Regions from separate parts of the Nonomuraea sp. NPDC050663 genome, predicted to be linked through region 3. Evidence: riboswitches for the same ligand, from Rfam matches in the RefSeq annotation. Region 3 holds a riboswitch; each other region holds the start of a gene.
The links. A riboswitch is a leader RNA that binds a small molecule or an ion and turns the genes downstream of it on or off. The one in region 3 is predicted to bind cyclic di-AMP.
Positions count from the first base shown of each region.

Region 1 (5,117 bases), on a different contig from region 3:
CCCGCGGCCGAGGCGCCCGCTGCCATCATGATGGCCAGTACGGCAAGCGCCAGCCGCATGGTCAGGCGCTCCAGGAGATGCGCTGGAGCTCGGAGAGCAGCCCCGAGAAGGCGTCAGGCGTGACCGCCAGCGCCCCGTCGAAGACGCGCGAGATGTCCATGGTCAGGTAGACGCCCATGCCCAGCAGGACCGCCATGAGCGCGAGCGGCAGCAGCGCCATCCCGCGCGGCCTGGCCCCGCCCAGCAGCGGCAGCACCAGCACGGCCAGCCCGGTGGCCACGGTGACGCCGAGCAGGCTCGGCGGCGGGGTTGCGGCCGCGTCCATCGCGCGCTGCCTGCGGGTGGCGGAGATCTCGCTGATGTGCTGCAGGACCGAGGCCTGCGCCTCCTCCTCGTCGGTGCCCTTGACCTGCAGGTCGACGACGCCCTTGCGCAGGTCTTCCAGGCGCGACCAGCCTTCCGGGCTGAGCTTGCCCTCCGCCATGAGCGGCCACTCGGCGTCCTTGACGAACCTGGCGTAGTCGTGCAGGCCGACCTGGATCGTGGCGACCGAGGCGGCGGGCAGTTCGGCCGCCGACCACGACGCCTCGGCGATGGCCTGGGTCTCGGCGTAGGTGTTGAGCCTGGCCGCGTCGGCGGTCGTCCACGGCACCACGATCGCGATGGCGAACGCGATGAGGAACAGGGCCGAGATCATCGACCCGGCGTGCGAGACGGTGGGACCGGCTGGGTCGCCGTCGTCGGACGCGCTGCGCAGCTTCCTTACCAACACGCTGGCGATGATCACCAGTGCGATGGCGCTCGCTCCGGCGAGAAGATATCCGGCCATGACCCTACCAGTCTCTCGGCATCAACTACGGAGAGAGACATTAACATCACCATAGGTAGTCATGGGTGTCATCGACGGCGTGGGCGCGCGCGTGTTCGCCGCGGCCACGCCCGATGTCAGCCGATCTTGTGAATCCACCCGTGGTGGTCGGGGCGGCCGCCGTACTGAATGCCCACGAGTTCCTCGCGCACGCGCATGGTCACCGGGCCGGGGGTGCCGTCGCCGATGGTCCAGGCGCGGTCGGCGCCCTTGACGAAACCGACCGGCGTCACGACCGCGGCGGTGCCGCAGGCGAAGACCTCGCCGAGCTCGCCCGACTCGCAGCCGGCCTGCCACTCCTCGATGGACAGCCGTCCCTCGACGGGCTCGAGGCCGAGCTCGGCGGCGAGGGTGAGGATCGAGTCGCGGGTGATGCCGGGCAGCAGGGTGCCGGTGAGGGCGGGCGTGAGCAGCTTGTCGCCGTAGACGAAGAACAGGTTCATCCCGCCCATCTCCTCGACGTAGCGGTGCTCGTGCGAGTCGAGCCAGACCACCTGGTCGCAGCCCTGCTCGACGGCCTGGCGGGTGGCGACGAACGCGCCCGCGTAGTTGCCGCCGCACTTGGCGGCGCCGGTGCCGCCGGGGGCGGCGCGGGTGTACTCCGTGGACAGCCACACCGACACCGGCTTGAGCCCGCCGGTGAAGTAGGAGGCCGCCGGCGAGGCGATCACCATGAACTTGTAGCTGCGCGAGGGGTAGTTCACGCCCAGCCCGACCTGGGTGGCGATGATGAACGGCCGCAGGTAGAGGCTGTGGCCCTCGGTGGTGGGCACCCAGTCGCGGTCGGTCTGGACGAGCAGCTCCAGCGCCTCGACGAAGGTCTCCTCGGGCAGCTCGGGCATGGCCATGCGCTGGCACGACAGGTTGAAGCGGGCGGCGTTGGCGTAGGGCCTGAACGTCACGATCGAGCCGTTGACCTGGCGGTAGGCCTTGAGGCCCTCGAAGAGCTCCTGGCCGTAGTGGAAGACCGAGGTGGCCGGGTCGAGGGTCAGCGGGCCGTACGGCATGAGCCGCGCGTTGTGCCAGCCGAGCTCTTCGGTGTAGTCGATCGAGATCATGTGATCGGTGAAGTGCTGCCCGAACCCGGGACTGGAAAGTACCTGCTCGCGCTCCGCATCGGTGCGCGCGTGGTCGGAGAGCTGCACATCGAAGCTGAGCTGAGTCATGGGATTCCCTTCATGAACGACTGCGTGACCAATACTAGGACGTAAAAAGAAATACCCGGCAGCTGTCCAGCCACCGGGCATTCGGGGGTGGCCGAGCGCGGAGGGCGCCCAGCCGTGCGGCTAGGCGCCGCCGGCTACTCGGGTCGCGATGTCGTCGCCGATCCGGCCGGTGCTGCGGCCAGGGGTGCGGGCGAGGATGTCGGCGGCGACGGCCTGCTCGACGCGGACCGCCTCGGCGGCGTGGCCGAGGTGGTCGAGGAGCATGGCGACCGACAGGATCGTGGCGGTCGGGTCGGCCTTGCCCTGGCCGGCGATGTCGGGGGCGCTGCCGTGGACCGGCTCGAACATGCTCGGCGCGGTGCGGTCGGGGTTGACGTTGCCGCTGGCGGCCAGGCCGATGCCGCCGGCGATGGCGGCGCCGATGTCGGTGATGATGTCGCCGAACAGGTTGTCGGTGACGATCACGTCGAAGCGCGCGGGGTGGGTCACGAAGAACATCGACGCGGCGTCGACGTGCTGGTAGTCGGTGGTGACCTCGGGGTAGTCGGCGGCGACGCGCTTGACCGTGCGGGCCCACAGGTCGCCGGCGAAGGTGAGCACGTTGGTCTTGTGGACCAGGGTGAGGTGCTTGCGCGGGCGCGACTGGGCCCTGTCGAAGGCGTAGCGCACGACGCGCTCGACGCCGAAGGCGGTGTTGAGCGACTCCTGGGTGGCGACCTCGTGCGGGGTGCCCTTGCGCAGCACGCCTCCGGCGCCCGCGTAGAGCGACTCGGTGCCCTCGCGCACCACGACCATGTCGATGTCTTCGGGCCCCGCGTCGGCGATGGGGGTCTTCACGCCGGGGAAGAGCTTGACCGGGCGCAGGTTGACGTAGTGGTCGAGCTCGAAGCGCAGCTTGAGCAGCAGGTCGCGCTCCAGGATGCCCGGGGGCACGCTGGGGTCGCCGACGGCGCCGAGCAGGATGGCGTCGAAGCCGCGCAGCTCCTCGAGCACGGAGTCGGGCAGGGTCTCGCCGGTGCGGTGGTAGCGCGCGGCGCCGAGGTCGTAGTGGTGGGTGTCGAACTTGACGCCCACGGCCTCCAGGACCTTCAGCCCCTCGGCCACGACTTCGGTGCCGATGCCGTCTCCGGGGATCACTGCCAAACGTGTCATGCGCAGCACTTTACCGGCCTGTCTCGCCGTACGAACACACATCTCAGGATTCGGACACAGGTAAATGTCTGATTTGCGCCCTTTTGACCATTTCGTTAGAGTCCTGACCTGCCTAATCCGCCGCGCCGTCCGTGGCGGAGCCGGGGACCCACGTTCCCCCGGGGCGAATCGGCGGTTTCCGCCGTAGGGCCGCGCTTCCAGGTCCGAGCCCGTCAGCTAACCCGGCCGGCCCCGTGGAAGGTCAATCCCCTGTCCTCCTTGCGCCTCGCCATGCTCGTGTCCGCTCCCCTCGGACTCGCGCTCGTGCTCACCGCCTCCCCCGCCTCCGCCTCCGCCCCCGAGAAGCCCGTCACCCTCACGCTTGACGGCGCCGGGATCAAGGAGATCCGCGACAAGGCCCTCAAGCCGCCCGCCTGGAAGAAGGCCCTGACCTTCGCCATGGCCGAGCGCGGCACGCCGTACGTGTGGGGCGGCGCCTCCGGCAGCGGCTACGACTGCTCGGGGCTGATGCTGCGAGCCTACGAGAACGCCGGCATCGAACTGCCGCGCACCGCGGCCGAGCAGTACTCAGCCTTCGACCGCAAGATCTCCTGGGACGACCTCAAGCCCGGCGACCTGGTCTTCTTCTCCGGGCTCGGGCACGTCGGCATGATCAGCCGGCCCGGCTACATGGTGCACGCGCCGCACTCGGGCGACGTGGTCAAGGAGGAGAGGCTCAGCGGCTGGCGCCGCCAGGCGTTCGTGGGCGCGGTGCGGCCCGACCCCAAGGGCGTCACGATCTGGGCGGCCCAGCTCAAGCAGAGGCGGGCCCCCGCACCCGCGATGCTCACCGCGAGCCTGTGAGCCCTTCCCGATCTATCGTGGTGGCATGGAGAAGATCCGGCTGACCGGCGCGCAGGCCACCATGCTGGCCACCCTGTACGGCAAGGCCGTCGACGCCGGCTCCCCCCGCTCGATCCTGCACGACACCATGGCGCTCGACGCGGTCAGGAAGATCGACCACGATTTCTCCCAGGTCGGCATGAAGCCCGGCGACGCCGCCACTGTCGCGCTGCGCAGCCTCCACTTCGACGGCTGGACGCGCGAGTTCCTCGCCGCGCATCCCTCGTGCACCGTGCTGCACCTGGGCTGCGGCATGGACACGCGCGTCTTCCGCGTCGACCCCGGCTCCGGCGTGCGCTGGTACGACGTCGACTATCCCGACGTCATCGACCTCCGGCGCAAGCTCTACCCGGCCGATCGTCCCGGCTACGAGCTCGTCGCGGCGTCGGTCACCCCTCCCGGCTGGCTCGACCAGGTGCCGGGAGACCTGCCGGTGCTCGTGGTGGCCGAGGGCCTGACCATGTATCTGCGCGAGGAGGAGGGCCGCGAGCTGTTCCGCCGCATCGTGGAGCACTTCCCCGGCGGGCAGTTCGTCTTCGACGCCTTCAGCCGTCGCGGCATCAGGATGCAGAGGATGAACAAGCCCGTCCAGGTCGCCGGGGCGACGCTGCACTGGGGTGTGGACGGTGCGGCCGAGCTGACCTCCGTCCACCCCCGGCTGCGCTGCCTCGACGCGGTGAGCGCCTTCGACATCGGAGGTTACGACCGGGTGGGGGTGCGCTACCGGGCGTTGGTGGGGGTGGCCAGGATGTTGCCGTTCATGCGGCGCATGGCCGTCATGTACCGGCTGGCGTTCTAGTCACTCGCTGGGGCGGCCGCCGTTGTCGCGGCGGTCCAGTGACAGCTGGACGGCCTCGACCGCCTCGTTCTCGGTCTCTTCTGGCGCGTTCCAGGAATACATCTCGTACATGAAGTGACTCGTCTCGCTTCGCGGGCGTTGGCTGGGAAATGTCGGACTCCGGTCGCGAATCCAAACCGGGCCTGGGTCCCTCGGTCCGGGTCACGGACGTCCGGGAGGGGGACTTAACGGCCGACACGCGCCACTCGCC
Region 1 is NZ_JBITGL010000004.1:830,103-835,219, forward strand. Features, by position in the region: gene ACIBH1_RS16710 (hypothetical protein) at 1-59, opposite strand, end outside; gene ACIBH1_RS16715 (hypothetical protein) at 62-829, opposite strand; gene ACIBH1_RS16720 (branched-chain amino acid aminotransferase) at 946-2,034, opposite strand; gene ACIBH1_RS16725 (3-isopropylmalate dehydrogenase) at 2,155-3,186, opposite strand; cyclic di-AMP (ydaO/yuaA leader) riboswitch at 3,286-3,432, shown strand; gene ACIBH1_RS16730 (C40 family peptidase) at 3,445-4,029, shown strand; gene ACIBH1_RS16735 (class I SAM-dependent methyltransferase) at 4,055-4,867, shown strand.
Region 1: it holds a riboswitch for cyclic di-AMP, as region 3 does, so the genes downstream of both, ACIBH1_RS16730 (C40 family peptidase) here and ACIBH1_RS17495 (GH25 family lysozyme) in region 3, are expected to answer to the same signal.

Region 2 (5,117 bases), on a different contig from region 3:
GGCTCCGCGCGCGATGCGGCGCAGCACCGCGCGGAAGCCGGGCGTGGCCGCCCAGGAGGCCTCGTGGCCGTGGGTGAGCATGACGATCCGCCGCGCCCCGGCGGCGCGCAGCCGGGGCGCGAGCAGCCCGAGCGGCGCCGCCGCGCCGAACACGACCGTCTCGACGTCGTGCCGCTCGACCAGCGCCGCGGCCCTGCGCCCCACGTCGCGGGTGGGCAGCATGAGCGAGGTGGGATGCCGGAAGACGGGGTACGGCTGGCGCCGGTCGAAGTCGGCGGCACCGGGCCAGGACGGCGCGTAGACGAGCACGCCCGGCAGCCTGGAGACCAGGCCGTGCACGAACGACTGGATGCCGCCCGGCCGGGGCGGGAAGTCGTTGGTGACGACCAGGACCCGCGTCACGGCTCTGGGAGCCGGTTCACCAGGGCCCAGGCGCGGGCCATCGCGATGCGCTGGGGGGCGGTGGGATGCGAGGCGTAGAGCACGTACTCCAGCGCATCCGGCGACAGGTCGGCGATGTTGGTGATCGCCAGGCGCTTCTGCATGGCGATGAAGGTGGCGGGGTCGCGGGTCAGGTCGAGTGCGTTGAGGTCGGCCCTGGCCTCGATGTGGCGGCTGACGACGTTCTGGGCGGGGCCGGACAGCACGGTGGCCAGGCTCATCAGGCCCATCACCACGCCCACGGCCCTCGGGTCGGCGATCGACGACACCCCCGCGCGCCGCCGTACGAGCGGGAAGAGCAGGAACAGCAGACCCGCGCCGAACGCGGCGCCCAGCCCGCCGATCAGCGTGCCGTGCAGCACATCGTTGGTCTTGGCGTGCCCCAGCTCGTGGGCGACCACCAGTTCGACCTCGTCCTCGGGGGCCTTGAGCAGCGTGTCGTAGACGACGATGCGGCGCGTGGCGCCGAAGCCGGAGACGTAGGCGTTCAGGGCGGTGGTGCGGCGTGAGGCGTCGGCGATGAGCACGTCCTCGACCGGCACGCCGTCGCGCTGGGCCATGGCGAGCAGGTCGGTCCTGAGCTTGCTCGGCGGCATCGAGCGGAAGTCGTTGAAGAGCGGCTCGAAGACCAGCGGGTAGACGAAGGAGGCGAGCAGCGTGAAGGCGAACGCCCCGGCGGCGGCCGGAATCCACCACCGCTTCAGGCGTCTGGCCAGAGCCACCAGGACGACGATCATGATGCCGAGCATCACGACGCGCACCGCGATGTTCTTCAGCCGGTCGGCGCTCCAGGAGGCCCAGTTCTGCGTGGACAGGCCGAAGTCGCGCAGCTGGACTTCGTACCACATGCCCAGGGGCCAGCGCAGGACCTCGACGATCGCGGTGAGCACCAGGACGGCCAGCAGCACCTGGAGCCACCAGGGGCCCTTCAGGCGGGCCAGGGCCCCGCGGCCGAAGGGCGTGGCGACGAGGATCCCGGCGAACAGGATCGTCAGGCCCAGGGAGAGGTAGGAGGGCGTGCTGACGGCCGCGTCGAAGGCCTGGGAGCGGGCGATCTCGGCGGCGGTGAAGTCGCGGGCGGGGTCGGGCTGCACGGTCAGCGGCAGGAGCTGCCAGGGCGTGGTGAAGCCGACGACCGCCACGATCGCCGCGCCCAGCACGGCCAGCGCGATGCCCGCCTCCCTCCGCAGCCCTGGCCGCGTGTTGCCCGCGCCGGACAGGCCGGTGCCGTCTGGCGCCGCCTCGCCCGCCTCGGGCCCGGCGTCCTGCCGCTCGCTCATCCCGCTCCCCCTTCGAGCTGCTCGCGCAGATAAGCGCGCCATCGGGTGGTGAAGTCGCCGAAGGGCGACAAATCCGCGTCACCCTCCAGGGCATCACGGTAGAGCCTCACCAGCCGTTCCTCGCCGAACTCGGCCGCGATCATGCGGCAGGCGAGCCACGACTCCTGGTAGGCCTGCGCCAGCCGGGTCCCGCCGGGGGCGAACGCCTCCGGGCCGGGCAGCCTGTGCGGCACGTGCCCCGCGCGCACCTCCGCCGCCAGCTCGGCGGCGGCGACGGGCACGGGCAGCCCCGCGTCGCGGTAGGCGACGTAGTCGGCCAGGCCTTCCCGCAGCCACAGCGGCGCCCGGCCGGTGCCCGCGGCCACGTGGGTGAGCTCGTGGGCCAGCACCACGTCGCGGCCCGTCGGGGAGAGCGTGGCGAAGGTGGAGGGGACGACGATGACCCTGCCCCGGTCGGCCAGCGCGGCGAGCCCGTCGACGGCGCCGGTGCGGGCCAGCGCCGCGGCCCCGGCGTCGGAGGCGGGGACGACGATCAGGGGGCGCACCGGCGTCCCGAGAACCGCTCCGACCCTGACCGCCGCCCGGTCGGCCCTGCGGGCCAGATCGCCGAGCATGCCGTACGGCACGCTCCGGCCGATCACGGTGGAGCGCTCGCCCCTGGCGAAGACGGCGTCGGGGAAGTAGAGGGACAGACCCGTGGGCGCCGCGGCCGTCGCGGTCACGGTGAGGAGCGCGAGCGCTGCTGCTCTGCGGCTCACCTGGACGGACACCCTCGCAAGGGTATCCGGGCGGCGGCCGGACAGCGCGAAGGCCCCGGCCTGGGTAGGGCCGGGGCCTTCGTGCGCGGGGTCAGCCGCCCGGACGCACCGCGCCCGCGAACGACCGCTTACGCCAGCCGTCCACCTTCTCGATGCGCACGGTCTTGCCCGTGCTGGGCGAGTGGATCATCCTGCCGTTGCCGACATACATGCCCACGTGCCCGCGACCGCTGAAGAACATCAGGTCGCCGGGGCGCAGGTTGCGCCACGACACCTTCGTGCGGATGCGCGCGTACTGGCTGTGCGTCACGCGGGGGATCTTCACCCCGGCCTTCCTCCAGGAGAACTGGACGAGGCCGGAGCAATCGAACGAGCCGGGACCGGTGCCGCCGTAGCGGTACGGGTCACCCAGCTGGGCCTTGGCGGTGGCGACGGCCTTGGAGGCCCTCACCTTCTGCCTGGCGGCCCTGGCCGCACGCGCGCTCATCGTGACCTTGGCGGTCTTGGCGGTGGTGACGGCCTGGGTGCCTGCCGGCACTGCCTGCACCTGAACCGGCCGCGTGGAGGCGGCGGCGGGAGCGGTGTGGGTGACGGCCAGTCCTGTGGTCAGGACGACTCCACCCATGGCAAGGCACGACAGACGGGGGATTCGACGGGTAGACAGTGTGTCTCCTTGGGACTTCCACGAACGCCTACCGGGTTAGCTGACGGATTCGGGCGTGGAAGTCGCCCTACGGCACGGTGACGCGCCGACTCACCCCAGTACCTTGGGTCCCCGGTTCCGCGCCTCCTGGCTGCGCGGATTCGGCAAGCGGATCTCTATCTGTCCAGATCGGCGGCATTGGGGCGGCCGATGCGTGAAATGCGACGACATGGCTTGAGCGCCGCGAGGCCAGAAGGTACTCGGGTCGTGAGGGCAGGGCAAAGCGAACGTAAAGAGTCAGAATTTCGACGCCTAACAGTCAGGGCGTCAACTCCTGATAAATCCGTGGAACGTTACCAAGATGTGAGCCTCGTCACAGTCGCCTCCTCACAGCGACGGTCAAGTCACTCCTGTCACATATGTCACACCAGTTCGTAGATCGCGTAGCCGAAGCCGTCGAGCCGCGCCCCCTCCGCGCCCGATCCGAAGATCAGCCGCCCCTGAGGCGGATCGATCGGCGCGGCGGCGGGAGCGGCCCCCGGATTGACGGCGATCAGGAACCTGCCCCGGCGGTAGACGAGCGGGTATCCGGCGTGCAGCACCTCGACCTCTCCCGAGGTGCCCAGCTCCGGGTTGGCGCGTCGCAGGGCGATCAGGTCGCGCACGGTGTGCAGCAGCGAGCCCGGGTCGGCGCGCTGGTCGGCCACGTTGGGGCGGTCGGGCGAGGGGTCGGCGGGCAGGTAGGTGACGGCCGGGTCGGCCTTGTCCCACTGCATCGGGGTGCGCGAGCCCGCCCGGTTGTAGTCGGGGGTGATCTGGCTGCCCTCGAGGTCCGGCAGGCCGGGCACGTAGCGCATGCCGATCTCGTCGCCGTAGTAGATCGCCGGCAGCGTCGGCCAGGTCAGCAGGAAGGTGTAGGCGGCGCGCAGCTGCTCCGCCGTGCGGGCGCCGCTGGCCAGGCGCGGCCAGTCGTGGTTGGAGGTCGGCAGCGAGATGTGCCCGCTGCCCCCGATGACCTCGACGGCCTCGCGCCACTCCGCCAGGAAGTCCTCGGGCGAGCCGAGACCGGCCGCGTCGAAGAAGCACGACTCGACCTTCGCCCAGCGGGTCTTGACGGCGCCGTTGTCCCAGAGCGAGCGGAAGGCCATGCCGGAGAAGTGCAGGAAGAAGTCGGCGTGGAAGCCGCCGGGCACGGCGACCTTGGGGTCGCTCCACTCGCTGAGCAGGACCGCCTCCGGGTGCCGCCGGTCGATCCAGCCCCGCAGCTCGCGCCAGAGCTTGGCGGTCTCGACGCGGTCGGGGTCGTCCTTGACCAGCGAGGCGGCCATGTCCACCCGGAAGCCCGACACGCCGAGGTCGATCCAGTGGGTCATGATGTCGCGCAGTTCCTGCCGGTTGCGCCTGGGGCCCTCGGCGTCGACCGGCTGCCGCCAGGGCTCGGCGGGGTCGGTGCGGGCGTAGCCGAAGTTCAGCGCGGGCTGGAAGGAGAAGAAGTTGGGCAGGTAGGAGCCGGGACGGCTGCCGGGCGAGGGCACGAATCCGGCGACCTGGCTCTCCGACCAGATGTAGCGGTCGTCCGTGGGGTCGTCCGCGGCGGCGCGGAACCACGCGTGCTGGTCGGAGGTGTGCCCGGCGACGAGGTCGAGCAGGACGCGGATGCCCTTGCTCCTGGCGGACTCGACGAGCCTGACCATGTCGTCCTGCGTGCCGTACCTGCGGTCGACGATGCGGTAGTCGCGCACGTCGTAGCCCGCGTCGCCCATCGGGGAGTCGAAGCAGGGGTTGAGCCAGACGGCGTCGACGCCGAGCCAGGCGAGGTACTCCAGGCGGGATTCCAGGCCCGCCAGGTCGCCGATGCCATCGCCGTTGCCGTCGGCGAAGCTCTGGGGGTAGATCTGGTACAGCACTGCGTCACGCAGCCAGTCGGTCATGGGTGGCCTCGCGATCAAAGGGGGACATATCCCGCCAGCATCCCCCGACGAGGCCCGCTGTAAC
Region 2 is NZ_JBITGL010000002.1:715,980-721,096, reverse strand. Features, by position in the region: gene ACIBH1_RS08095 (glycosyltransferase family 4 protein) at 1-402, opposite strand, end outside; gene ACIBH1_RS08090 (M48 family metallopeptidase) at 399-1,721, opposite strand; gene ACIBH1_RS08085 (hypothetical protein) at 1,718-2,491, opposite strand; gene ACIBH1_RS08080 (C40 family peptidase) at 2,571-3,104, opposite strand; cyclic di-AMP (ydaO/yuaA leader) riboswitch at 3,154-3,299, opposite strand; gene ACIBH1_RS08075 (alpha-amylase family glycosyl hydrolase) at 3,545-5,053, opposite strand.
Region 2: it holds a riboswitch for cyclic di-AMP, as region 3 does, so the genes downstream of both, ACIBH1_RS08080 (C40 family peptidase) here and ACIBH1_RS17495 (GH25 family lysozyme) in region 3, are expected to answer to the same signal.

Region 3 (5,117 bases):
GACCGGCAGCTGGCCGCCTACACCGGCGGAGCGTCGGCGCACGACAGGGCGCTGGAGGCGACCTACTTCGCCTACGGCCGCTACCTGCTCATCAGCTCCTCGCGGGCCGGGTCGCTCCCGGCCAACCTGCAAGGGGTGTGGAACGACGTCACCGACCCGCCGTGGAGCGCCGACTACCACGTCAACATCAACCTGCAGATGAACTACTGGCCCGCCGACCAGACGAACCTCTCCGAGACCTTCGCGCCCTACGACCGGTTCGTGAAGTCGCTGGTCGAGCCGGGGCGGCGCACGGCCAGGGAGATGTTCGGCTCGCGCGGATGGGTCGTGCACAACGAGACCACGCCGTTCGGCTTCACCGGCGTGCACGACTACGCCGAGGCGTTCTGGTTCCCCGAGGCGGCCGCGTGGCTGGCCCAGCACCTGTTCGACCACTACCGATACTCGCTGGACGTGACCTACCTGGAGTCGGTCTATCCGGTGATGCGGGAGCTGGCCCACTTCTGGGTCGACAACCTGGTCGAACGCGAGGGCCGCCTGGTCGTGTCCCCGAGCTACTCGCCCGAGCACGGCGACTTCACCGCGGGCGCCGCCATGTCGCAGCAGATCGTGTACGACCTGTTCACCAACGTGCTGGAGGCCGCCGAGGCGCTCGGCGACGACGAGCAGGAGGTACGGCAGGCGCTGGCGAGACTGGATCCCGGGCTGCGGATCGGCTCCTGGGGGCAGTTGCAGGAGTGGGCGGACGATCTCGACTCACCCGGCGACGAGCACCGGCACGCCTCCCACCTGTTCGGCCTGCATCCCGGCCGCCAGATCCGGCCAGGCACGCCCTTCGCCGAGGCCGCCATGGTCAGCCTGGTCGCGCGAGGCGACGGTGGCACCGGCTGGTCGAAGGCCTGGAAGATCAATTTCTGGGCCCGCCTGCGCGACGGCGACCACGCCCACACGATGCTCGCCGAGCAGCTGCGCCTGTCCACGCTGGACAACCTGTGGGACACCCACCCGCCCTTCCAGCTCGACGGCAACTTCGGCGCCACCTCGGGGATCGCCGAGATGCTGCTGCAATCGCACACCGGCGTGATCGACGTGCTGCCCGCGCTGCCGCGCGCCTGGCGCGACGGGTCGGTCCACGGGCTGCGGGCCAGGGGAAACGTGACGGTGTCGCTGACCTGGCGCGACGGCGCCGCCACCGAGGTCGTGCTGCACGCCGGGTCGGACGGCCCACTGCGGGTGCGCTGCGGAGACGACCTCACCGTCGTGGAGGCGCGAGCGGGTTCGAGCCACCGGATCCCGCTGGGGTGAAGAGCAGGGCCGCGGCCAGTGCGGTGGCCGCGGCCCTGCCCGGTCAACGGGGACCGGTGCTGTTCAGCCTAGGAACGACGACGCTCGCGGCCATCGCCCGGCCGATGGGGATCGGGCTCAACCGATCGGTGGAGCCTGGTAGCCCAGCTGCCGCAGGTGCTCCGGCGAGACACGGGCGACATTGTGGTCGTGGTCGGTCGAGGCGTACTGGTGCAGGGCCCACTCCTTCCACGGTTGCGGCGCCTCGACCTCGCCCTTGTCCTTGCCGTAGTGGGCGACCCAGAGGGGGTAGTCGCCCAGGCCCTCGCCGTGGGTCTTGGCGAAGGACCAGGAGCTGTAGAACATCGGCCTGACCCCGGTGGCCTCGCGCACGCGCTCCAGCCACCGCTTGGCCCAGGCGTTGACCTCCCCGGCCGGGCGGCCGTCGGTGACCTCCAGGTCGAGGACGAGCAGGTCGCCCTGCTCCAGGCCGTGCTTGCGCACCTCGGCCAGGAACCTGTCGGCCTGCCGCACCGGGTCCTGGCCCGGACGGCCGAAGTGGTAGGCGCCGCGCACCAGGCCGTTCTTCTTCAGCTCCGACCAGTTGCGCGCGAAGGTGCCGTCGGTGAACGTGAGCCCCTCCGTGACCTTGGCGATGCCGAACGACAGGTTGTCGGCGCTCCAGTCGAAGCCTTGGTCGTGGTTGGAGACGTCGACGCCGTACGGCTGGGACGGCTCGGCGGGGGCGGCCTGGACGGCGGCTCCCGTCGCGGCGGCTCCCGTCGCGGCGGCTCCCGTCGCGGCGGCTCCCGCCGTGGCGGCTCCCGCCGTGGCGGCTCCCGCCGTGGCGGCCATGGCGGGTTCCGCCGTGGCCATCGCGGGGATCCCGGCCGCGAGCGCGGCGGCCAGGGCCGATCCGGCCAGCATCGGCCACCTGCGTCGGCGGGCCCGGTGGCGGCCCTGCGCGCTCTGGGTCCTCAGGCGCTTGCGCAGGGGTTGGACGGCGGCGGCCGCGAGGGTGACGGCGAGCGCGCCGGTGACCACGAGCGCGCCCTCGCCGCCGGCGGGAGGGGGTTGCTCCGTACGGCTCAGCGCGATGGGCACGGTCTCGGCCTCCGAGGTCGGGGGTGGAGGGGGTCCGGCGGCCTTCGCCCTGGCTTGTGCCTCCTCGAAAGTCAGGCCGTCGACTTTCACCTTCCTGGGAAGGCCGTAGCCCACGATGGTGCTGTTCGTGTCGCGAACCTTCCGTTTGAGGTGGACGCCTTCGGTGTTCGCCTCGATCGTGTGGATCTTGCCGTTGGCGACCTTCTCGACGATGCCGATGTGGCTGATTCTCGCGCCCGAGAAGTTGAAGAACACGAATGCGCCGGGCTCCGGTTTCGTGGACCATGCGCCCTGCTGCTTGAACCAGTTCGCGTGGGACGGGGTGTAGGCGAACTGGCCGGTGTACTTCCAGACACCCGCCTTACTGGCGGCCCAGGCAAGGAACATGTCGCACCAGGCAGCGGAGTCGTAGCCGCCGGACTGGGCGATGTTCTCGCCATACCAGTCGCCGTACTTGGTGTAGCCGCCCGCTTCCTCTCTGTACGGCAGTTCAGCTTCGATGACCTTGAACAGCTTGTCCGAGATCGGATCCAAGGGGGAGGGTCCTCTCCTTAGGACGCCTACCGGGTTAGCTGACGGGTTCGGGCCAGGAGATGCCCTACCGCGAAATTCGAGCGCGCCGCACAGCGCTCGGGGCTCTCGGATTCACCCCGGAAAGTTGGGTCCCCGGTTCCCCGCGGAGGGGGATTCGGCGATCGGACGTCGCCCCCTGGGTGGAGGCGTATCACCGTCCGATAACGAGGGACCTTAATAACAGTCTGAATAAAACCCAAAATCTGGAAAAGTAAAATCACGCTTCGGTGGCGGATCAGTCACGCCGGGTCACCACTTGACGGTCGTACAGGAGCGGGGTAGAACACGTTTCAATACGGTTGTCTACCAAGCGCTTGATCAAATCTACGCGATGAGGTGGCCCGGTGCACATCGACCTCGTTGACCAGGACCAATACGCCGAAAACGGTCCGCCGTTAGCCCAGCTCGCCTGGCTCAGATCCCACGCGCCCGTCTACTGGCACGAGGGAGAACCAGGTTTCTGGGCCGTCACCCGCCACACGGACGTCGTCCACGTCTCGCGACACTCCGAGCTGTTCTCCTCCTCCCGCAAACTCGCCCTGTTCAACGAGATGCCCGAGGAACAGCGCGAGCTCCAGCGCATGATGATGCTCAACCAGGACCCGCCCGACCACACCCGGCGGCGCGCCCTGGTCAACCGCGGGTTCACCCCGCGCACCATCGCCGCCCTCGAACAGCACATCCGCGAGATCTGCGACGACCTCCTCGACCAGTGCTCGCCCTCCGACGAGATCGACTTCGTCACCGAGATCGCCGCCCCGCTGCCGCTGTACGTGATCTGCGAGCTGATCGGCGCCCCCGTCGAGGACCGCGACAAGCTCTTCCACTGGTCCAACCAGATGATCGGCGCCCAGGACCCCGACTACGCCTCCTCCCCCGAGGAAGGCGGCGCCGCGGCCACCGAGGTCTACGCCTACGCGGCCGAGCTGTCCGCCAAACGCGCCGCCGCGCCGCCGCGCGACGACATCGTCGGCAAGCTCCTGCAGCCCACCGAGGCCGGTGAGCGGCTGACCGACAACGAGTTCGAGCTGTTCGTGCTCCTGCTGGCGGTGGCGGGCAACGAGACCACGCGCAACGCCGCCTCCGGCGGCATGCTCGCCCTGTTCGACCACCCCGACCAGTGGCAACGCCTCGTCGACGACCCCACGCTGGCCCCCACCGCCTCGGAGGAGATCGTGCGCTGGGTCGCCCCGGTCAACCTCTTCCGCCGCACCTCCACCCGCGACCAGGAGCTCGGCGGGCAGCAGATCGCCGAGAACGACAAGGTCGTGATCTTCTACTCCTCGGCCAACCGCGACGAATCCGTCTTCGCCGACCCCGGCGTCTTCGACATCGGCCGCGACCCCAACCCGCACCTCGGCTTCGGCGGCGGCGGAGCGCACTTCTGCCTCGGCAACCACCTGGCCAAGCTCGAGCTCAGAGTGCTGTTCGAGCAGCTGGTGCGCCGCTATCCGAAGATGCGCCAGACCGGCCAGGCCCGGCGGCTGCGCTCCAACTTCATCAACGGAATAAAGGAGTTGCCAGTCCGCCTAAGCTGATTTTTCATGCGCCTCTCCGATATTTCTCCAGATGAGACCCTCTGGAGCCTGCAGCGGCTCTCCTACGCCGTCGAAGCCGAACTCATCGGCGACGACCGCATCCCGCCGCTGCACGAGTCGCTCGACGACCTGCTCGCCGAACCGCTGACCTGGGTCGGCGCCTTCGACGAGGACGAGCGGCTCATCGGGGCGATCGCCTGGTCCTTCGCCGACGACGGGCTGCTCGACATCGAGCGGCTCGTCGTCGCCCCCACGGCCTTCCGCCGCGGCATCGGCCGCACCCTGGTCACCGAGGCGCTGACGCGGGCCGGCGACCGCGGAGCCGTCGTGTCGACGGGCCGGGACAACAAGCCGGCCAGATCGTTGTACGAGCGGCTCGGCTTCGCATGGGTGGAGGACGTCGAGGTGATCCCCGGGCTGTGGATCACCCGCTACGCTCGCTGAGCCGTTCTCCCCAGGGTCTGGAATTTCGTGTTACGTCGCCACCTAGGGCTCGTGGTCGCCGGGCTCTACCTGCTCGCCTGCGCGGCGGCCGCCGTCATCAGCATGCTCGATGGCCGCCTGCGGGCCCTCTGGCTGGCAGTCGCGTGGGACACCCCTTACTCGTTCGCCGCGATC
Region 3 is NZ_JBITGL010000005.1:105,506-110,622, reverse strand. Features, by position in the region: gene ACIBH1_RS17500 (glycosyl hydrolase family 95 catalytic domain-containing protein) at 1-1,305, shown strand, start outside; gene ACIBH1_RS17495 (GH25 family lysozyme) at 1,423-2,922, opposite strand; cyclic di-AMP (ydaO/yuaA leader) riboswitch at 2,929-3,092, opposite strand; gene ACIBH1_RS17490 (cytochrome P450) at 3,306-4,499, shown strand; gene ACIBH1_RS17485 (GNAT family N-acetyltransferase) at 4,506-4,943, shown strand; gene ACIBH1_RS17480 (hypothetical protein) at 4,971-5,117, shown strand, end outside.